DNA from 2 places in the Aliikangiella aequoris genome. Region 2 is predicted to be linked to the other one. Evidence: predicted binding sites of a transcription regulator. Region 2 holds the regulator's gene; the other holds the start of a gene.
The links. The regulator sigma-54, encoded in region 2, starts transcription at its own class of promoters, with help from an activator protein. The targets are predictions, from matches to a motif close to TGGCACNNNNNTTGCTNT.

Region 1 (11,210 bases), 170 kb from region 2:
TTCGTGAATGACGTGTGAACGTTCATTAGGATTTTGTATAAATGCGGTTTCGGTTAACTCAAATTCAATCGCAGGGGCATAAAGATTGTTCTTGGAAATTTGCTCTGCGATAAATTCAGGGAGCTTATCGTCGCCTAGTTGTACCGCAGACAAGTTTATAGCCATGGTGAGATTGCTGGAGTAGAGTTTTTGCCACTTAGCCAACTGCATAAAGGTTTCTTCAATGATCATTCTGCCGATATCAATAATTAAACCAGACTCTTCTGCAATACCAATAAACTCATCGGGCATTATGAGTTTCTTGCCGCTTTCCCAGCGCACTAAAGCTTCAACACCTAATACTTTATCATCTAGAGGTGATATAACCGGCTGGTAAAATACGATAAACTCGTTGTTACTAATGGCATCTTTTAATTGATTTTCAACATCATATCGGCGTATAAAATCTGCCTGCATTTTTGATTCGAAAAAACATAACTGATTTCTACCATTTTTTTTGGCGCGGTACATCGCTATATCTGCAAATTTAAATAAATCGTCTGAATTATTTGCATTTTCGGGAAAGGTTGACAGGCCGATACTTGCACTGATTTTTAAGATGGTTTCACCAATATGAAAAGGTTTTTCCAAAACCCTTAATATTCGCTGTGCCACCATGCTAATTACGCGTAAATCAGTGACATTTTTTAATATTATGGCAAATTCATCTCCGCCAATGCGAGCAAAAACCTCATTGCCTCGCAAACAACCATTGATACGATTGACGACTCGCTTTAAAAACAAGTCTCCAAAGTCATTGCCGTGGTGGTCGTTAATATATTTGAAATGATCTAAATCAAAAAGTAATAAAGCAACTCTTTCTTGACTGCGCGCAGCATCGCTAATCTCACTGCGTAAGCATTTTTCAAATAAATAGCGATTCGCTAATCCAGACAAAGCATCAATTTCAGCTAATTGCTTTACTTCTTGGTAGCTTCGCAATAGCTTCTGTTCTAACTCAAACCTTTCTCTCGCTTGCGAAATTGCTCGGTGTAGGCGAGAAGAGGTTACTTCTGATTTCATTAAAAAATCATGTGCACCTGCTTTAATACAACTTAACGCAAGCTCGTCGTCCTCAGAGTTACTCAGTAAAATTACCGCAACGCTGTGTGACTGCTTCAAATTTTTAATTTCGATTAGCAGTTCAATGCCATCCTTTTGCGGCATACGGTAGTCCGACAAAACAATATCGAATTTGTTTTTTTTGAGCTCTTCAATAGCATCATCTACTGAAGTTTTCTCAACAAAATTACATTGACTGATCGTTCGACTGAGAATATGTTTGATTTCTTCTCTATCTACATAGTCATCATCAACAATGAGTATATTCAAACTTAAACCTTAAATAACTTTAATAAAACGTGTGAAAGTAAACTGGCTTAATTAGCCATTACTAGGAAAGTGGACTACTTTCCAGTAACCTTCTAATAGGTTAACAACATTAAGAAATTCGCTGCCAGTTTGGTCTTTGACGAAATATCCCGCAATCTGTTTTTTATAACTTTCAGTGATGTCTCTATCATCTTTAGATGTAGTTAACACAAAAACAACACTGTCTTTTAGATCATCGTCTGAGCGAATCGCTTCTAGAAATTCAAGCCCATTCATTCTAGGCATTCTTAAATCTAGAAGTATAATATAGGGCCGTTCGATTTTTCCAGTGCGCAACATTTCTAGTGCTTCGAGGCCGTCACGGGCCCTCACAATAGGGTTGCTAATGCGCTGCTTTTTAAACTCTCGCGTTACCGTCATGGCATCAATGTCATCGTCTTCAATTAAAAATAGTTTGACTTCTTCGGTCATATTTTTTCCTCTTTATCATGATTAAGATAAACAATTTTCCAGTACCCGCCCAGTAATTCTATGATATCTTTAAACTCTTTGCCAACTTGGTCTTTAATAAAATAGCCGGCAATGTTTTTACTATAACTGAGTGCAATGTCTTTATGATCTTGAGACGTTGTTAAAACAAAAACTACCGTGTCTTTATGTTTTTCAATTTCTCTTAAATCGTTCAAAAACTCATGCCCATCCATTCTAGGCATTTTTAAGTCGAGCAAAATAACAAAGGGCTCTTTGATCTGACCGTTTTTAAGCATTGCCATTGCTTGTTCGCCATCTCTTGCTCTTACTATAGAGTTGCTAATTTTATTTTTCTTAAATTCACTTTCCAATAGCAAAGCGTCAACATCGTCATCGTCAACAATGAAAAGCGTTATCTCGCTAGACATCTTAAAAATTTCCAGGATTAGATTTTGGCCAGTTTAAGTGAATCCGGATGCCTCTACCCTCATGGGGTTCGATTTCTATACTGCCCTTGTAGTGTTCAATGATTTTTTTAGAGATAGCTAGCCCCATGCCACTGCCTTCCACTTGATCTCTAGCCTGTAAGGTTTGGAACATTTCCATTGCCTTTTCATGGAGTCTTGGTGGAATGCCGGGACCATCATCAGTAAAAGTAAAGTGATAAGAATTTTCAGACTCTTTGCAAATAACGCCAATGTCGGCGGTATCTTTATCATGGTGCTTAATTGAATTCGATATCATGTTTCGCGCAATAATTTCGAATGGAATTCTAGGCAAATAGAGTTCTTGAGTGTCTGCGGTTAATTTAACGCTGTCGCTATGATCTAAGTAGTTAAATATATTGGTCACCGATTGGCTAAGCTCAAATGCCTCGCTTGGGTAGTTGATTCGGCCAATTCTAGAATAATGGAGTAAGTCATCAAGTAACTTATTCATTCGTTTAGTTCTGCCTTTCAGCAACGCAATATGTTCTTGAGACTGTAAGGGTAAAATGCCTTTGCAGTCTTCCTCTATCCACGCGATAATTTTTTTAATGGCGTTAAGTGGCGACTTTAAATCGTGTGAGGCGACATAAGCAAATTGTTCTAGGTCGTAGTTAACTTCTTTTAAACTTTTAGCTTTTTCTTTTAAATCTTTTGTCATGCTGTCAGCTAGTTTAATAGCTTTGCGGTTTGCATTAGCCAGAAAAACAAACAATATAAATAGCAAGGAGTCAATTGTTAACCCGCCAATTAATATTAATAAAGGCTGGGAGTTTCTTGCGGCTTCAGAAAATGTATTATTGCTGGTAATGACAAAACTCCAAACTCTACCGTGCATTGTGATGTCTTTCGTAGTGATGAAGTCAGCGTTAATTTTTTCTTTCCCAATAGATTCATCCTTAGTGTTTGTAGTATCACTAAAGAGCAAGGTTTCGCCATCGGATATGCGAACATTCACAAGCCGATTTTTCTTGTCGAGGGTACCTTCCATTAACTTGTACATGATAAAAGGCGCATAAGTAGCACCGGCAATTTTGGCTCTGCGCTCTGTTATATTATTGGGGCTATCACCATTTTGGTAAAATGGCACATAGAATAAGAAGCCTGGTGTTTGCTTTTCGTCTTGAACCAAAGTGATCGGTCCTGTCACTTGTGAAAGCCCAGTATCTCTGGCTAAAGCGGCGGCATTATAGCGGTTGTCTTCAAAAGCAATATCAAGTCCAACCGCTTTTTTATTAACATCGACCGGCTCAATATAAGTAATTGGCCATAAGTCGTTACGTGAATGGCTTGGATGAACTGAAAAGTCTTTACGCTGCAGTCGTTGCTGGGCGATAAATGAATCTAATTTTTCTGGAGCAATATTAAAAATAACGCCTATACCATTGACACCAGGAAACCGTTTATCTATGTCTAAACTATGGGAAAAGTTATACCATTGTTCATGGGTGACAAATCCTTGGTTAGCATCAACATAAGCCGCGCTGGCTTGCAATACATTTTCATATAGCTCCATGCGCTCTTTGACAAGCTGTATTACTTGGTCAACTTCTCGCTCAAAGCGTTGTTGCTTATTTTTCTCTACTTGATTGTCAGAAATAAACCAAGCGCCTAGAGTCAAAATGAGTGAGAGAATAACCACGCACCAGTGAATCCAGCTAAGTCTAGCTAATGGCATATTTAAATTATCTGAACTTGATTGCGGAGCTTCGGGTTGGCTCATATTTATTACCACAAAAACTTATATTGAATACCCAGTGCTAAATTATTTACATCACTGCGACGGTATTGATTAACTCGGTATTCAGCGATTAAATAAAGATCGTCAATAAGCTGAAAGCCAAATTGAGCTTCACCTACAATGGGGTTGCTAGGTATGCTTGCTGGAAGATTTTCGTTAAATGTATGGTCGATAAAACCAGCGAGGTAAAGGCGGTTAGAGATATAAGGAAACTTCATAAAGAAAGAATGCTCTAATTGCCATACGGATTCACTTCGATGATCAAACTGTATGGCATGCAAATTAATCGCATATTTTAAGTTTATGCGCTTAAAAAAGCTGCTGAGACTATCGGTATCATTAAACCGCCAGCGAACCCCTAATCTATGTCTGTCGTTATTAGTTCCTGTGCGAAAATTGGATTGCCAGGTTAAATCGAATGGTGAGCTTTCAGATACTTGCCAGCGAATGTTATGTTCAGTGTAAAAGCTAGTGGTATCGCTTAGCTCTGAGCGATCTGACTGGTTTGCGAAATTGGTTAAGCTAAAGTATGAAAGGCGGTTGCCTAAATTAGCTGCTGCATTAATTGTTATGGTGTTGTCACCGCTCACGTCAGTCATGTAAGGGTAAACATTAAAGTCAATAAACCCGCCTTTAGTTTTTACTGCGTGGACTAAATTTGGCATAAGTAGGCTAAAAATAAGCATGCTCATACTGAGTAGCTGGGGGAGCCTCGTTCGAAAGCGCTGCGTCATTGTTATTCCTTTTGCTTTATTAGAGGCCACTGTTACAGCTCAGTTTGGCTCAGCTAATAGGATGTTGGTTGCTTTTTTATTAATATTTGTGCTTAATGCACTTTAAAGTTAGTCCAGTTTTGCTGATTTCGCCATTTAATTTACAACCTAAATAGCGCAAGTTACTTAAAAACACCTAACTTGACTTTAAAAATAAGCAAGGCTAACAACTTATTGATTATGAAAGAATTAATTAAAAGGCCTAGAAAATAATAGAGAATAAAAATAGGAGAATAAGAATGTTTAAAAAGTCAAAAGCCGCAGTTAAAACCATTAATATTATAGCTCTCATTTGGAATATTCTTGGATTAATGGCATTTATCATGCATTTAAGCATGTCGCCGGAAATGATTAGCCAATTACCGCCTGAGCAACAGGCTTTGTACACTAAAGTTCCTGATTGGCTTGAAATTGCTTTTGGTGCTGCAGTTATAGGTGGCACTTTAGGGTGTATTGCTTTGCTAATCGGCAATGCATTTGCAGTCCCTTTGTTTATCATTTCTTTAATTGGGGTGTTAGCGCAAAATTATCATTCATTTTTTATGAGCAATACTTTTGAGGTTATGGGCAATAGCGCCATGGTAATGCCTATTTTAGTTATTCTTATTGCAATTTATTTGGTGGTTTATTCACTTAAACTACGTAAAGAAGAGCATATTAAATAGCTGTTTTTCTTAAAGCTGTATTATAACTCCACAACTAAAGGCTTAATCCTTGGTTGTGGTGTTATTTAAAACCTTTCTTATTCCCCTGTTTTCCCCAAGTAGTTTTTCTTTTGATGTCCTGTCGCATTGATTGCACCGCTTTTTCAAGTTTATCAGTTGCTTATTTTTACAATGAACAAGCTGCTGACTTGCCACTCTTTGTGGATTGGCTTGAGTTGCCGCAAAAGCGGATTTCGCTTGCCGCTCTAGCTGAGCTATCTAGCTAACTTACTGTATTTAAAGCCTAAAATAACTGGCACAAGCTTTGCATTTAAGCTTGTGTAGAAATCAATTTTGGCTCAACTAATTGTACACAGGCGGTCAGAGGCTAAATTAATTGAACAATTGGTTACTGCAGCGAAGGAAGTAATTAACCATTTAAAGTGATTAATTAGCCGCAGCTAAATTAAATTGTGTTAGCGGCTAACTAATCACGGTAAGACAGAGCAACGGTAAAACTATGTCAATCAATTTTGAGAAAGCATTCGGTATTCATGCCACAGCACTAAACTTGAGAGCTGAGCGTGCCAAAGTGCTCGCTAATAATTTAGCTAATGCGGATACACCTAATTTTAAAGCAAGAGATATCGACTTTAGTAAGGCGCTTCAGCAAGCTCAAGGAAATTTAGATAGCAGCTTAAAAAGAACGCATGCCAACCATATTGATTCTAAAGTCGGCACAGAAATTCCTGGCTTGTCTTATCGTATCCCTTTGCAGCCAGATACCGGTGACGGTAATTCGGTTGACGCTCAAATTGAGCAAACAAAATTTGCAGAAAACGCAATGCAATATCAAACCTCATTGCGGTTTTTAGATGGAAAGATCAAAGGCTTAATGCAAGCAATACGTGGAGAATAACAGTGAGCTTATACGATATCTTTAATATTAGTGGTTCGGGAATGTCGGCGCAAAGTGTTCGCTTGAATACCACTGCGAGTAATATAGCCAATGCTGATAGCGTTGCGAGTAGTACCGAAGAAACTTACAAAGCAAGACATCCTGTTTTTGCCGCAGTACTACAAAATGCGACTTCAAACGCTACCTCAGGTGGCGTGGCAATAAAAGGCATTGTTGAGTCTCAAGCAGCGCCTGTTGCGCGGCACCAGCCAGACAACCCTTTGGCGGATGAAAATGGCTATGTTTATGCGCCTAATATTAATTTAGTGGAAGAGATGGCAAACATGATATCTGCTTCTCGTTCTTATCAATCGAATGTGCAAGTTGCCACTATGACTAAGCACTTACTTAATAAAACCTTGACCCTAGGCCAATAGACTAAGAGAAACTCATTATGACTAGTTCAGTTACGCCAACAGATTACTCCAATATTGGCCTTCAAAATCATACCGAGCAAACCAGAGAAATTAAAAAGGAGCTTGGTCAGGCAGACTTTTTAGCCTTGCTTACAACCCAGCTAGCTAATCAAGATCCTTTAACGCCGGTTGATAATAAAGAATTTATTTCGCAAATGTCACAATTTGCTAGTTTAGACAGTTTGCAGTCATTGGTTAGTGGCTTTGATGAACTGACTAACTCACTGACATCTAATCAAGCGCTGCAAGCCTCATCCTTAGTTGGCCGAAATGTTCTAGTTCAAGGCGATACAGGGCTACTCACAGACAATACCTTAATTGCGGGTCAATTAAACCTAGATTCAACCACGCAAAATATTCGTTTCGAAATCAAAGATCAGACCGGCCAAGTTGTTAGAAGTATGGCGATTGGAACACAAGAAGCCGGTGACATTGATTTTGTTTGGGATGGCAATAATAACGATGGCGAGAAAATGCCACCCGGACTCTACACTGTTGCCGCTTATGGGCAAGTTGGCGGCACCACCGAACAGCTTAAAACATCAATGGTGGCTCGTGTAGAAAGTGTTAATTTAGGCGGCCCTGGTGGCCAATTATTGCTGAACCTAGCAGGTTTAGGTGAAATAAAATTTAATGAAGTTAAAGAAATCGGTTAAACAGGAGAGCGGTTATGTCTTTTAATACAGCCTTAAGTGGTTTAAATGCGGCACAAGCAGAGCTAAATGTTACTGCAAATAATATTGCCAATGTAGGAACAACGGGTTTTAAAGAATCTCGCGCAGAATTTGCCGATATTTTCTCGACTACGTCGTTTGGTAGTTCTGGTACAACAATTGGTAATGGGGTGCTACTTGCAAATGTTGCACAACAATTTAATCAAGGTAATTTAGAGTTTACTTCAAACACTTTAGATTTGGCTATTTCCGGCGAAGGCTTTTTTGTTTTATCGCCTTCGGAAAGTAATAGCAACTCTATTTTTAGTCGTAATGGTGAAATGGGGGTGGACAATAACGGGTTTGTTGTTAATAACGCCGGGGCGCGTCTACAAGTTTTTCCAGTAAACGCAGATGGTACGGTTACCGCAACCAGTTTATCAAGCACAACATCATTGCAGCTTCCACAAACTGCGGGCGTACCAACAATGACTTCTTTGGTTGATATTGGTATTAATTTGCCGGCCAATGCTGCGGTTTTAGATCCCAACTCTTTTGACCCACAGCAAGCGTCAACATTTAATGCGTCAACGTCATTAACGGTTTTCGATTCGCTCGGTGAAAGCCACGTGGTGACAGCTTACTATACAAAAGTCGCTGATAATCAATGGGCAACTTATTACAATACGACTGACTCTAATGGCGTTAACTTGCCAATAGATATTGCTGGTGGCACAGCAGGCGCGGGTGGTCAGCTTTACCATTTAACCAACTTTGATAATACGGGTAGTTTTCAGTCAAATACACCGGATCCAATTATTACTACGGCTATAGATTTTAATAATGGTTCCGATCCAACTCAAACCTTAAATTTAAACTATGGCAATAATAATACGACTCAATTCTCATCGGCATTTACTGTAAATGTTTTATCTCAAAACGGTTTTCCTATAGGAAGATTAACAGGAGTTGAAATTTCTGATAGTGGTGTTGTAAGAGCTAATTTTTCTAACGGACAAACTACCGCTTTAGGAAAAATTGCGCTTGCTCGATTCCAAAACGCGCAAGGTTTAGCGCAAATTGGTAACAATGCTTGGGAAGACTCTATTGATTCGGGCACACCTTTAGTGGGCGAAGCATTAACTTCGAGCTTTGGCCAAATTAGAGCGGGTGCACTAGAAGTTTCTAATGTTGATTTAACCGCGCAGTTAGTTAACTTAATTTCAGCGCAGCGAAATTTTCAGGCAAACGCAAAATCAATTGAAACAAATAATACAGTGACTCAAGCAATTATTAACATTCGTTAGCGCGTAATGCTTCCTATTACCTAAGAGAGTTTGTTCAGGCTCTCTTAGGTCGTTTCAACTTAGCTACCAAGACTTATCGAGAATCTCTATGGATAACATGCTTTATATTTCAATGACCGGTGCGCGAGAAACTTCAATGGCGCAAGCTACTGCTGCTAATAACCTTGCTAACGCCAAAACCTCAAGCTTTAAAGCTGACTTAGCTCAGTTTAGAGCGATGCCTGTGTATGGCGAAGGATTAGCGTCGCGAGCTTTTGCAATGGCAGAAAGGCCTGGCTATGACTTTTCTCCTGGCAGTATGAAAACAACTGGCCGAGATTTGGATATTGCAATTCAAGGAGAGGGTTGGTTTGTTACCCAGAACGAACAGGGTGAAGAGCTGTTAACGCGACGAGGCGATTTAAAAATTACCGCCAATGGTGAGCTATTAAATGGAGCTAATCAACCCATTTTAGGCGAGGGTGGGCCAATTGCGCTTCCGCCTTTTGAAAAAATTGATATTGCTAAAGACGGTACCATCACGATTCTGCCCTTAGGCGCTGAAGCTAACGCCATTGCCGTACTCGATCGCATCAAAATGGTCAAACCGGATCCGGCAACGCTAGATAAAAACGCTCAAGGTCTGTTTAAAAGTATTGACGATGAACCTTTTGTGGCAGACGCAGCAGTTAGTTTAAGTAGCGGAGTGCTTGAGTCAAGTAATGTGAGTGTGGTTGAAGAGTTAACCAATATGATTTCTCTTTCACGCCAATTCGAAGTTCAAGTGAAATTAATGTCATCAGTTGAAGAACGTGGGCGATCTTTGGATCGATTATTGCAACCTTAATTCTATCAGACCTAAATAGTAGAAATATTGACAATTAGACGTGTCACTTAGGGTGGCAAAAAGAGGTAAAGATTATGCATCCAGCATTATGGATTTCAAAAACTGGGCTAGAAGCACAAACCAAAGATTTAGCTGTTATTTCAAATAACTTAGCTAACGCTGGAACAGTTGGTTTTAAAAAGTCGCGAGTCGCTTTTGAGGATTTATTTTACCAAAACCTACGTCAGCCCGGTGCTGACTCGTCGCAAGATACCCGTTTACCATCTGGTTTACAGCTTGGTACCGGGGTGAAAGTGGTTGCAACTCAAAAAATTCATACTCAGGGTAATTTTCAAACTTCAGAAAATCAACTGGATATGGCAATTCAAGGTTCTGGCTTTTTTCAAATTCTTATGCCTGATGGTTCTACAGGTTACACCAGAGCGGGTAACTTTACTCTGGATGAAAATGGGCAAATTGTTACCCAAGGAAGCGGCTATGTTTTGCAGCCTGCAATCACTATTCCCCAAACCGCAACCAGCATGAATGTGTCAATCGACGGCACAGTGACGGTGCAAGAGGCGGGGCAAGCAGCAGCAACTAATATTGGCAATATTCAATTGGCAGACTTTATTAATCCAAGTGGCTTACAACCCATAGGTGAAAACTTATTTTTAGAAACCGGAAGCAGCGGTGCGCCAGTCATTGGTACTCCGGGACTCGATGGGCTTGGTGCGGTAAGAGGCGGGCAACTTGAAACATCTAATGTTTCAACGGTTGAAGAGTTAGTCGCAATGATTGAAACCCAGCGAACTTATGAAACCAATGCCAAAGTACTTTCTGCAGTTGACCAAATGTTGCAGTTTATTAATCAAACACTTTAGTTGGATAGATTTTATGTACCGTTTATTAGATAAAGTTAAGAGTGGTGCTAAGCAAGTCAAACTGGTGAGTTATTCTTTTATCTTACTGAGTTTGTCCGGGTGCACTACGGTTTATCAGAATGCAAATGCTGGCGATCCGGAATGGGCACCGGCATACCCAGCAATGAGTGACACCAGTCAAAGCAACCCTGGTGCTATCTATAATCCTTCATCTAACCAAATGCTATTTCAAGATAAAAAAGCATTACGAGTTGGTGACATTATTACGATCGTTTTAACCGAGAATACCAACGCAAGCAAAAATGCCGATACTGAAGTGGCAAAAGATTCAAGTACCGAACTATCTGCGCCTTCGATTTTTGGCAATGTACTTTCGGTCGGTGGTGGAATGGCTGACTTAAGTGTATCAAGCGGCGGTCAAGCAAGAAGTTTTAAAGCTGAGGCCGATTCAGCTCAAAGCAATAAATTAAGTGGCACTATTACAGTGACCGTACATCAAGTCTATCCTAACGGAAATTTAATGATAAAAGGCGAAAAATGGATTTCGCTAAATCAAGGCAGTGAGTTTATTCGAGTTGCAGGACTGATTAGACCGGAAGATATTGATAAAGATAATCAAATACAATCTACAAAAATTGCGAATGCAAGAATTTATTATGGTGGAAAAGGAGTATTAGCCGAGGCAAATGAGTCAGGTTGGCT
Region 2 (11,210 bases):
TTTCAGGTTGTGTAGATTGATCACTTTCGGAAATTTTAAGTTATGTTGAAAATCCAATTCAAGGACAAGCGCAAACCCGCAATGTGGTTGGTCGACTCAACTTTGAAAATAGGGTCGGATAAAAGCTGTGAACTATTTATTGATGAGCCTTCAGTCGATCCTGTGCACGTAGAACTCATTGTGCAAAACGGCGAGATTTTGCTCAAAAATGTTAGTCAACATCGCAGCGTTTTTGTGAATGAAGTCCCTATTGTGAAAGAGCAAAAATTAACTGCTTGGGATATCATTAAAGTCGGTGCGAGTGAACTTGAAGTCGTTGACCCGTTAAAGCAGCGTGAATCTGAGCCTGTCGTTCAACAAGAAAACAAAACGGTTATTCGACCTGCGGTTAGCCCTTGGATGTTAAAAGCACTTACTGCACCTTTAGATGGACAATATTTTTCATTAAGTAACGGCCAAATAATTGGCAGAGATAAAGAGGCTGAAATAACCTTACCGCTTAGCTTTATTTCGCGCCAGCATGCCAAAATAGCATTGCGTAAAGAGAAAGTTTATATTGAAGACTTAAACTCTTCTAATGGCACTTATGTTAATGGTGAAAAGATAAAGTCAGCAGAATTGCGTAATGGTGATGAACTGCGGCTCGACCAATTCGCATTTTCTGTCATTGGACCTGTGAGCAAGCTTGATAGCAAACCTCGAACTGTTGTAAGAGACGCTATCGCAAAAGGTTCGATTAAAAAATCGGCAACACCCACTAATCCAGATCAAAAGAAAACCTTGGCTGACAAAACTGTTTATTTGCATGGCTTATCTGCGGAAATTCGCGGAAAAGTGTTTACCATACCCAATGTAGATAATCATATTTCGAGAATGCTAGGTCATCATTTGTCTACCAGCGAGCGCAGTGTTTCAGCACGACATGTGTATTTGTCTGAAACCGATTACGGCTGGGAGATTCGCAACAATGGTGCCTCAGATGGCCTCTTAGTTAACGGCAAAATGCAATCGAGGGTAGTATTACAAGACGGTGATGAGGTTACCGTTGGCGGGACTCATTTAAAGTTCCAGTGTAGCGGCAATGCACCTTTAAAATTAGCTGATTTGCCTGAACCGCCAAAAAGTAAAAAAGGTATTTGGTTGAGCTTAGCTATGATACTTATTGCTGCCGCAGCGGTTGTAGCGGTTACCTTTAAGTAAGAAAGTTTAATATCCTATTGCTTAAAAGCTGCTATTTATCATAGTGGCTTAACTGATTTAATCGTGTCTGATGTCACCTAATAAAGTCTTTTAGCAAAAGTCCAATAATACACAAGATAGAAATAAATAGGGCTATAGAAAGCCACATTGTCGAACTGCTCTTAGGCACTTGTTTTTCCTTATGTTTGACTTTTTTGTGCTTTTTTTTGGGCTCATTGGGCTGGCCTATTTTAGAGCGTTTACGCTTATACTTTTCACTATTTGCCATTCTGTTTAACTCAAGTAACACTAACTGTGCACTTTGCGGACGACTTAAGGGATCAAGGGCGAGCATTTGGTCTAATAGTTTTTGTAATCGAAACGATATTTTTTGTGGTTTTTTATTGCGTAGCATTCCGGGAGGCGCGCCGAATAGCATGTGATGAAAAATTGCACCTAAGCAATAAATATCGTACTGCTCATTTATGCTTTGCTGTTGTGGAGGCCTGTAGTTTTTAATGCTGTTGAGCTCTTCTTCGTCGGTATAAGGAAGGCCAAAGTCACCTAGTTTAGGGATGTGTTTGTCGTCAAATAAAATGTTATTGGGACACAGGTTTTTATGCAATATTTTATTTTGGTGAGCATAGTCAAGACCCGCACAAATTTTGCAAGCGATAGTAAAAAACGCTTCCTCAGTAAAGTCTTGGATTAGCTGATTATTTAAACTTCCGCCAGATAAATATTCTGAGATAATCGTCATATTGTTTTGGTTTTTAACCGCTGCTAAAACTTTTACAATATTCGGGTGCTTTAAACTGATAAGCTTTTTGGCCTCAACGATTCCTTGGGTATCACCATGGTTTCTGCGTATAACCAGGAGCTGTTTATTACTTTTCTTTTGAAATAATAGCACTCGCTTGTTTTTACTTTGGCTTAACACATCGAGTAAATTAAAATTGCTCGCCAGATCTTTATTTTCTTTTTCTACACTGTCTTTATTAGATTTATCTAAATGTTGACCTTGTGAAATTCTTAATAGTTCATCTCTTACTTGAGTAAGGGACTGATATCTTTGCGCAGGATTTTTGGCGCAACACTTTGCTAGTACTTTATAGAGATCAGCAGGTAGATCTTTAGGCAGACGGTTGACCGAAGTGCGAATTCTACTGTCTTTAACCGGTCTTCCAAATAAATCATATAATACGACGCCAGTGGAATAGATGTCGCTTTTAATCGTGGCACCGCTGTAGTCAGAGGCTTGCTCTGGTGCGACATAGCCAGCAGTGCCTACAACACTGGTTTGTTGTGTAGATTGCTCGCTACTAACTTCATTTAGTGCAATTCCAAAGTCGAGTATTTTTACCTGACCATGTTGGTCAATAATAATATTTGAAGGTTTAATATCGCGGTGGATCACATCATTTCTATGAGCATAAGCAAGACCGCGGCAAATTTGCAATGCAATGTCTATCTTTTTGCTAAATGGCAACTCGCCTTGGGTTAATAGTTCTGCTAGATCAATACCGTTAATTTTTTCCATCACAAAATAGGGAAGCGACTCTTCTGAGATACCTTTGTCGATGATTTGAACGATATTGGGATGGTGTAGTTGTGCAATAATTAAAGATTCATGCTCAAAAAGCGCTTTTGCTTCGGCGTGAGAAAGTAGTTGTTCACTTAAAAATTTAATTGCTACTGGACGGTTTAAGGATGTTTGGATCGCATCATAGATCTGTGCCATACCGCCAGATGCGAATTTTTGTTTAATTTTATATCCTTCTAAAAAAGGTAAAGCCATATAGCGTTTAATTTTTATTGTGATTACTAAAAAGTATAGTTATTTAATCGCTAATTTGCTGAAAATTAGATAGTTTTTAAGTAAATCCAGTAAATTTTAATCACCTAAGCCTGATCTCGACATTCTTTTAGTGGTAAAAAGTTTTCTGCGATCATGCAGCGGGCGCTGCCACCGCCAATATGTTCTATAGTTGAGATATTTGAAGAGACTAATTCGCCATGTTTTTCTAAAGTCTTTCTTTGTTGAGGGCTAAAACCCTGTAGAGCAGACTCAGACATCGCAATAATTTTGGATTGAGCGGCTTTTAGCTGAATAATATTGCCACAAAAAGATTCACTCATTTGCTGTTGGCTAATTTCAATTACATCGGTGACTGTTTCATTGAGATACTTTAAAACATTCTGGCGAACATTTTCATTAACCAACGTAGGGGAGGCGATAACCGCAAAGTCTTCCCCACAGGACATCACAACGTTGGTATGATAGATCGGAGCACCACTTGCGCCATTAGCCAACATCGAGCGGAGTTGATAGCCGAACTGCTGCGAGAATTTTAGTAAACTCGATTGCTCGCAGCGCTCGGAAATTGCAGCAAATAGTTGTTTGCTCGGATGATGAAAAACCATACTACCTGTGCCCTCTAGAATGCCATCGAGTTGGTGACGTAAATCAATCGTTTGATTAATTTGATAGGCAGCAGAGCTTAACAATTGACTTAACGGCTGTACTTTTACTTCCGCTCGACGATTGTCTGTTTTCATTGGGTAAATGATTAAGTCCCCCTGACTTGTTGTAGAGAACCAGTTATTAGGGAATACAGCGTCTGGTATTTTTATTTTATTTGAAGTGTCATCCAGTACTATTACTTCTATGCCAGCCTTCATTAAACGGTCTACCATTTGGTCAAATTCGTTTAAAGCAAGTTGAGTTACTTCTTGAGCTGCGCCGGCACTGGGCTTATTTTGAAATTCGTTATCTACGCCGGTTTCTGGGTTATAGCCAAAATCATTTGGTTTAACCATCACAACTGAGTTAGTTAGGTGAGGAAGTGAGTCTATCTTCATTGGAGGCAACATAAGTTAGGATAATTAAGCGTATTATGCAGCAAAATAGGAAAAAAAAAAGGCCTGCAAAAGCAGGCCTGTATAGTAATTTGCCGTGAAATTTAGGACCACTAAAGGGGTAGGAGGTCACAGCACTCACTAATAAACTCTGTTGGGACAGAAATAAAATAAAACAACTCTCAAAAAGGTTAAACTAACCTGCTGCTTATCTTTCAAGGGCAGACAATCCTGATAAGCAATGATATACCGGAGTATATCCTTGAAGTATTAACTGAGTTAATCCTTCAAGCCATGACTAACCCGTTAAGGCCAAGAGCGGTAACTAATCGCTCTTTGTTAGTCAAATGTTCACGCTAGCGAACAAATACCTGCGTACTGGAAAATAGATTGCTAACAATTTGTACTGGCAAAATGTTAGAGGAAGTGCGACTAATCAATCTGATATGGGTCAATCACTTCAAATATCAATGTGTTCCTGAACACGGGGCGAACTATACTTGTGTCATTGTTTCGCTTCAAACGATCATTTATAATGTTTCGCATAAATAAAACTAATCCGAAATAAGCGAGAAGATTATTTCATGGCGAGAAGATTACCTCCATTAAAAAGCCTCAGAGCGTTTGAATCCGCTGCGAGACATTTAAGTTTTACCCGCGCTGCCGATGAGCTTTTTGTCACCCAAGCTGCTGTGAGTCATCAAATAAAGTCATTAGAAGAATTTTTGGGAGTGCCACTCTTTATCCGGCGAAATAGACAACTACTTTTAACCGATGAAGGACAAAATTATTGGCCCAAAATTAGGGATATTTTTGAGATACTGAGCCAAGCAACAGAGGAAATAAAAGCTAATCGTGCCAGTGGTGCGCTTACCGTCAGCGTTGTTCCTACTTTTGCGACGGTATGGTTAGTACCACGCTTAACTATGTTTAAAAAGCTTTACCCTGAAATTGAGGTGCGTCTAAAGGCCAGTGATGATTTAGTCGATTTTGTGCGCGAGGATGTCGATATCGCAATATATTATGAAAAAAGCGACTACCCTGGGATGCATTCTGTAACCTTATTGAGCGAGCGATTAACGCCGTTATGTGCGCCAGCCTTGTTAGAAGGTGATATTCCCTTAGATTCTCCAGAAGATTTGCGTTTACACACCCTTTTACATGATGGGACTACCGATGACTGGCGCCGTTGGCTCCGGTTTGCTGGAGTCAAAGGGATTCCTCTAAATAGTGGCCCGGTGTTTAGTCATACTGCGATGGTTCAGCAAGCTGCAATTTATGGGCAAGGGATTGCAATGGGTCATTTAGTATTGTCGCAAGCCGATGTTCAAGCAGGGCGGCTAGTTAGACCGTTTGAGCTAACTTTAGAAAGTGATTACTCTTACGATATCGTTTGCCCAAAAGAGTCGGCAGAAAGGCCTAAAATTAAAGCTTTTACCGACTGGTTACTGCAAACAGTACAATTAGAAAGTAGCGCATTAGTGTAAAACTAAACTCGCTCACAATTAATCTATAGGGGGTTGGTCACTTGGGGTTTAAATAGTTGCAGCCTATTATTCGCCAAAACCGGCTTCAAATAGCTCTCGTAGTGCGGTTAACGCTTCTTCAGCTTGTGGCCCTTCACTTGTTATTACCACATCGGCATGTTGAGGCGCATTAAGGGTTAGAAGTTTTATCAGACTATTTGCGGGAGCGGTGGTTGCCTTGTGCTTCAGCTCGATATTACAGTCGAATGTAACGGCTAAAGCAGCTATTTGCGCAGCTGCACGAGCATGCATTCCTTTTTTATTGGTGACTTTACATTGAATTGAAGGCATAAGCTCCTTGTCTTTATTTTTGTTTGTCTAGCTCCCTATGCCGAATTTGCGTGTTAGGGAACAGTGCCTTAAAGTTTTTTGCAAGTTTTTCTGCTACGTAAACCGAGCGGTGTTGACCGCCTGTACATCCGATAGCAACCGTAAGGTAGTTTCTATTATCTTGTTCAAACCGAGGGATCCAGGTTTGCAAAAATATTTTAAGTTGCCAGTAAAATTCTTGAGCGTCTGGCTGAGAGTCTAGAAACTCAATAACTGGTTCGTCTTTTCCAGAAAAACTGCGCAAACTCTCGTCCCAATAGGGATTTGGTAAGCAACGCGCGTCAAAAACAAAATCTGCATCGTTCGGTGCGCCGTTTTTAAAGCCGAATGAGGTGAACAATAAACTTAAATGCGATGATTGCTCTCCTAAAACCCTATTCACAATCATAGTACATAATTCGTGGGGGGACTTAGAAGTTGTATCAATCACTAGCTCTGCATAGCGAGTTATTGGCTCTAGGCGTTGCTTTTCTTGCTCAATTGCCTCGGCTAAAGAGTAGCCTTCGGCGGTTAACGGGTGGCGACGGCGAGTTTCGCTAAAGCGTTTAAGCAGGGTTGCATCATTCGCGTCAATAAAGATGACATCTAGGTGGTATTGGCTTGCTTCAATTTGCTTAATTAAATTGTCAAACTCTTCTACTGTATGGGTAACATTGCGAGCGTCTACGCCGATAGCTAACCCTGGATAATGGCTATCAATTTGGTCAAGAAGCGCTGGAATGAGTTTAACCGGAATATTATCAACACAATAAAAGCCTTGATCTTCAAGCGCTCTTAAAGCGACTGTTTTTCCTGAGCCCGATCGCCCACTAACAATAATACGTTTCATACCTTTCCCTTTGTTGGCCAGTATGGCCGAGTTCTAGAGCCTAAAAATACTTTTTTGGTGACAGGTATTATTATAGTAACGCGAGATTGATTTCTGGCTAGTGTTTGAGTCTAATTGTTGTAATTTTTTGTGAATCAATCGACGTTATTGGCTTGTAGCTTTATTAAAAATTTGTAATAGCGCATCATTGCAGTGTGCATGGCGTATTTGGGCAACAACAGAAGGCTCAGACAATACTTTTGCAATAGCTGCTAAGCATTTTAACTGCGCTTCGTCGGCTTGTTCTGGAACCATGATGGCGAAAATAATATCAACAGCTTGGTTGTCGGGGGCGTCATAATCGACTGGTTCTTCTAATAGAATAAATACAGCGGTTGCATCTTGGCAAGATTTTACTCTGCCGTGCGGTATGGCAATACCGTTGCCCAACGCAGTAGAACCCAGTCTTTCTCGGGTTAACAAGCTCTCAAATATTTCTTCCGAAGGGCAGCCGATACGCTTGGCTAGCTCTTCACTAACTTTTTCGAGCACTTTTTTCTTGCTACTTAATTTTAAGTGGCAAAAAGTTGATTCTGGTGTGATTAGCTGGCTAATTTTCATTTAAACAACATTCTTAAAAATTAATAGGGCCTAATGTGTCGCACTCTAACACATTAGGCCCTGTTATATTTAGTGGTATTTTTACAATTCTTACAATTTTAAAGGATTAATGACGAATCATCTTTTCTTTGTGCTTAATCACCTGCCTATCGAGCTTGTCCACAAGGCTGTCGATTGCGGCATACATATCTTCTGATTCACTATTAGCAAATATTTCACCGCCGTTAACATTTAACTTTGCTTCAGCAATTTGGCGAATTTTTTCGACTTGTAAAATCACGTGAACATTATTGATATGGTCAAAATGACGCTCGATTTTCTCAAACTTGTCATACACGTAGTTTCTTAAAGAGTCTGTAATATCAAGATGTTGACCGGTTAAATTAATTTGCATAATTGTATTCCTTCGTTTGTGGATGGAAAATTAGTTGATTATTAATTGACTAAAACTATTAATAATCAGCCTAATACTTAAAGAATCAATATTACCGCGTTGTTTAAAGTAGTCTCTTTCGCTCGTTTGAAGGCGGAATAGACATAGCTTCACGGTATTTTGCTACCGTACGACGCGCAACTTTGATTCCTTGATCTTTTAACAAATTGGCTAACTTACTGTCGCTTAATGGTTTGGCTTGGTTTTCTGCACTAATTAACTTCTTTATAACAGCTCTTATGGCTGTTGACGAACACTCACCGCCTGCCGTAGTGCCGACATGGCTAGAGAAGAAATATTTTAATTCAAAAATGCCACGTGGGGTGTGCATAAACTTTTGTGTTGTTACTCTTGAAATCGTTGACTCGTGCATGTCGACTTCTTCTGCTATATCGTTTAGCACCAATGGTTTCATCGCTTCTTCGCCGTACTCTAAAAAACCAATTTGCTTTGATACAATACATGAAGCTACTTTAAGTAAGGTTTCATTTCGGCTTTGTAAGCTTTTAATAAACCATTTGGCTTCTTGCAAATTATTCTTTAAATATGTGTTGTCTGGGCTATTGTCGGCGCGCTTAATCATAGCCGCATATTCGTCATTAATTTTTAGCTTGGGGGTGCTACCACCGTTGAGCTCTACTCCCCAAATACCGTTGCTGTCTTTGCTCACAAACACATCGGGAATGATATACTGCGCGGTGTTTTCCGTGAGCTGATTACCTGGTCGCGGATCGAGCGTTTGTATGAGGTCAATAGCAGATTTAAGTTGGCTTTCGCTAATGTTCATAGCCCGCATAATTTGCCGGTAATTGCGACTTGAAAGGTGCTCAAACTGCTGTTGAATGACTTTTTCGGCGAGGTCTGCGCCTTCAACACCAGCTTTTAGTTTTCTTAATTGAATGATTAAACATTCTTGTAAGTTTCTTGCGGCAATGCCCGCAGGCTCAAAACTTTGTAATAGGTGCAGCACGGCTTCAACTTCGTCTACTTCGACCGACTCAATTGACTCTTGCTCTACCAGTTCGTCATATTCTTCAGCGAACATAGCAACGACTTCTTCTAAGGTGGTTTGCAGATAGCCGCGATCATCTATCGAGTCAATCAATATAGTGGCTATGGCGTAGTCAATATCAGAGAGGTTAGTCATATCAATTTGAAATTGAAGTTGATCACGAAGTGATTCGCTCGTTTCGCCTTGGTAGTCTAACTGAGTCCCATCGCTGGCGTTATAGTTGGAGTTTGGCCCCTGTGAAGTGTATCCCCAGTCTTCCCACTGAGTGTCGGTTTGTAACTCAGAGGCTATTTTATCATCAGCTAACTGATCACTGGTGTCTCTATCAACAGAGGATTCTGCATTGGGTTTTTCTTGGGGAGTATTTTGTTCTGCATTCGAAGTCTGTTCTTCAAGCGCTTCTGCCTCTAAAAGTGGGTTAGAGTCGAGCGTTTCTTGAATTTCACTTTGAAGGTCTAAATTTGACAATTGCAACAATTTAATCGCCTGCTGCAACTGAGGCGTCATGGTTAGAGATTGACCAATTTTAAGCTGTAAAGATTGTTTCATTCAGTTTTATTGTCCAGAGACTTGCCATGCGTCTCTCTTATTTATAACTATAGCAGTTAAATTCTAGTCAGGTGAAAATTGTCGTTACTAATTGACAATAATCCGTATGTTTTTTAATTGGTTTTGTTTACCGTTAATCTTAATATGCAGATCATTTGGACCATATTCAAGTGCAAAAGTGCATAAAAATATTTCTGCTTATAAAATGTACTAAAAGTGTAGCGTTTTAGTGGTATAAAACTTTAATTGGGTATGAATCGTTGGAGACAGAGTAAAATTGTATCTTGGCTTTACAAAGTAAAGTTTTCGCCAAGGTAGACCTCTTTGACTTTTTGGTTGTTGAGTATTTCTTGCGGCAACCCTTTGGCTAATAGGTGACCGGATTGAACGATATAAGCACGTTCACAAACATCGAGTGTTTCACGTACATTATGATCGGTAATTAAAACGCCTAAACCGCGATCGCGCAAATGTTGAATGATTGATTTAATATCGCTAACAGAAATAGGATCAACGCCAGCGAAAGGTTCATCTAATAGAATAAATTTAGGGTCATTAGCAAGTGCGCGAGCTATTTCTACTCGCCGGCGCTCTCCACCAGAGAGTGCCATACCTTGGCTTTTGCGAATATGCGTAATTTGAAACTCTTCTAACAAGCTTTGCACTTTAGCTTCTCGCTGCTGAGCGGTTAAGTTTTTATTAAGCTCTAAAATTGCCATGATATTCTGCTCAACCGACAGCTTTCGAAAAACTGATGCTTCTTGAGGGAGATAACCGATACCTAGTTTGGCTCTTTCATGCATTGCTAAATCGGTAATATCGCGTTGATCCAGTGATATGCTTCCTCGGTCTGTATTGACTAAGCCTACTATCATATAAAAAGAGGTCGTCTTTCCAGCACCATTAGGCCCTAGCAGGCCAACAATTTCTCCAGTTTTTACTTCTAATGAAACGTCGGAAACAACTTCTTTTCCTGAATAAATTTTTGCAAGATTTTTGGCGCTTAAGTGACTCATTATTTTGGCTTCTTTTTTTGTATAATTTCTACTCGGCCCGTACTCATTTTGGGAATTTCAATTTGACCGTTATCAATTTGATAGATTACTTTTTGAGCTCGTATCGTTTCTTGTTGATTAGTTAGAACCACATCGCCTATGAGAGTAATTGTTTTAGTTTGCTCTGCATAGGTCAACTCTTTAGCTTTGGCATGTATTTCCATAGCGCCTTGCTGTGTTATGTTTAATTCTAAGGGAGTACCTTGCACTTTTAACTCAAACTCAGGAGATTGCGTTGAAGTTAAATGTGTACCTTGTATTTTAAGGTTTTTTGTATTGTTTTCTTTTTGGATCATGACGACATTGTGCCACGCTTCGATTGCTTTAGTGCTCTCAACATAATTAATTTTATTGGCAAAAAGCTTCCGTTCTGGCATGGGGGCTTTTGGGGTTTGCATTAATATGGCGGGAGAGCCATGAATTTCGACCTGTTTGTTGGCACTATTTTTGGCATTAAAGGCAATGATTTTGTCCCCATTAATTTGATTGTTTTCGTGTAAAAGTTGCGCATTACCTAAATACTCCATGACATTATTTTTCATGTTGCCATTTAAGCTGTCGCTGGTGATTTTAAAGTTGGTATTGGCTTGAACATAACAAGCAAACAAACTAATTAAAAAGAGCTTGCTAGCTTTAATTGCTTGCTTCATTTTCAACTCCAAGAGTGATGACTTTTTGATTTAAACTAAATGTTTGCTGCTCAAAATCGACTTCTAGCCCTTGCGCCTTAGTCATAAAATTTGATTGTACTAAATTTACGCTGCTTGCTGTGCGCGCTTTCTTTTGATTTAAAAACACACTAAGATCGGCGGCGTAAATTTTTAACTCATTGGGTGCA

Region 1: flgB (flagellar basal body rod protein FlgB) is a predicted target of sigma-54. The motif match lies at 5,800-5,817, and genes of this name have one in related genera.

What each region holds. Positions count from the first base shown of each region.
Region 1 covers NZ_CM132298.1:2,595,919-2,607,128, reverse strand. Annotated here, with positions in the region: gene ACUR5C_RS11240 (two-component system response regulator) at 1-1,371, opposite strand, end outside; gene ACUR5C_RS11235 (response regulator) at 1,423-1,842, opposite strand; gene ACUR5C_RS11230 (response regulator) at 1,839-2,270, opposite strand; gene ACUR5C_RS11225 (CHASE domain-containing protein) at 2,272-4,050, opposite strand; gene ACUR5C_RS11220 (hypothetical protein) at 4,056-4,733, opposite strand; gene ACUR5C_RS11215 (hypothetical protein) at 5,081-5,506, shown strand; gene flgB (flagellar basal body rod protein FlgB) at 6,006-6,404, shown strand; gene flgC (flagellar basal body rod protein FlgC) at 6,407-6,820, shown strand; gene ACUR5C_RS11200 (flagellar hook assembly protein FlgD) at 6,838-7,515, shown strand; gene flgE (flagellar hook protein FlgE) at 7,530-8,819, shown strand; gene flgF (flagellar basal-body rod protein FlgF) at 8,908-9,645, shown strand; gene flgG (flagellar basal-body rod protein FlgG) at 9,720-10,508, shown strand; gene flgH (flagellar basal body L-ring protein FlgH) at 10,522-11,210, shown strand, end outside.
Region 2 covers NZ_CM132298.1:2,768,187-2,779,396, reverse strand. Annotated here, with positions in the region: gene ACUR5C_RS12030 (FHA domain-containing protein) at 43-1,200, shown strand; gene ACUR5C_RS12025 (protein kinase domain-containing protein) at 1,274-2,977, opposite strand; gene ACUR5C_RS12020 (arginine deiminase-related protein) at 3,082-4,041, opposite strand; gene ACUR5C_RS12015 (transcriptional regulator GcvA) at 4,623-5,525, shown strand; gene ACUR5C_RS12010 (HPr family phosphocarrier protein) at 5,592-5,855, opposite strand; gene rapZ (RNase adapter RapZ) at 5,869-6,723, opposite strand; gene ptsN (PTS IIA-like nitrogen regulatory protein PtsN) at 6,868-7,323, opposite strand; gene hpf (ribosome hibernation promoting factor) at 7,430-7,717, opposite strand; gene ACUR5C_RS11990 (RNA polymerase factor sigma-54) at 7,821-9,317, opposite strand; gene lptB (LPS export ABC transporter ATP-binding protein) at 9,608-10,333, opposite strand; gene ACUR5C_RS11980 (LptA/OstA family protein) at 10,333-11,022, opposite strand; gene lptC (LPS export ABC transporter periplasmic protein LptC) at 11,006-11,210, opposite strand, start outside.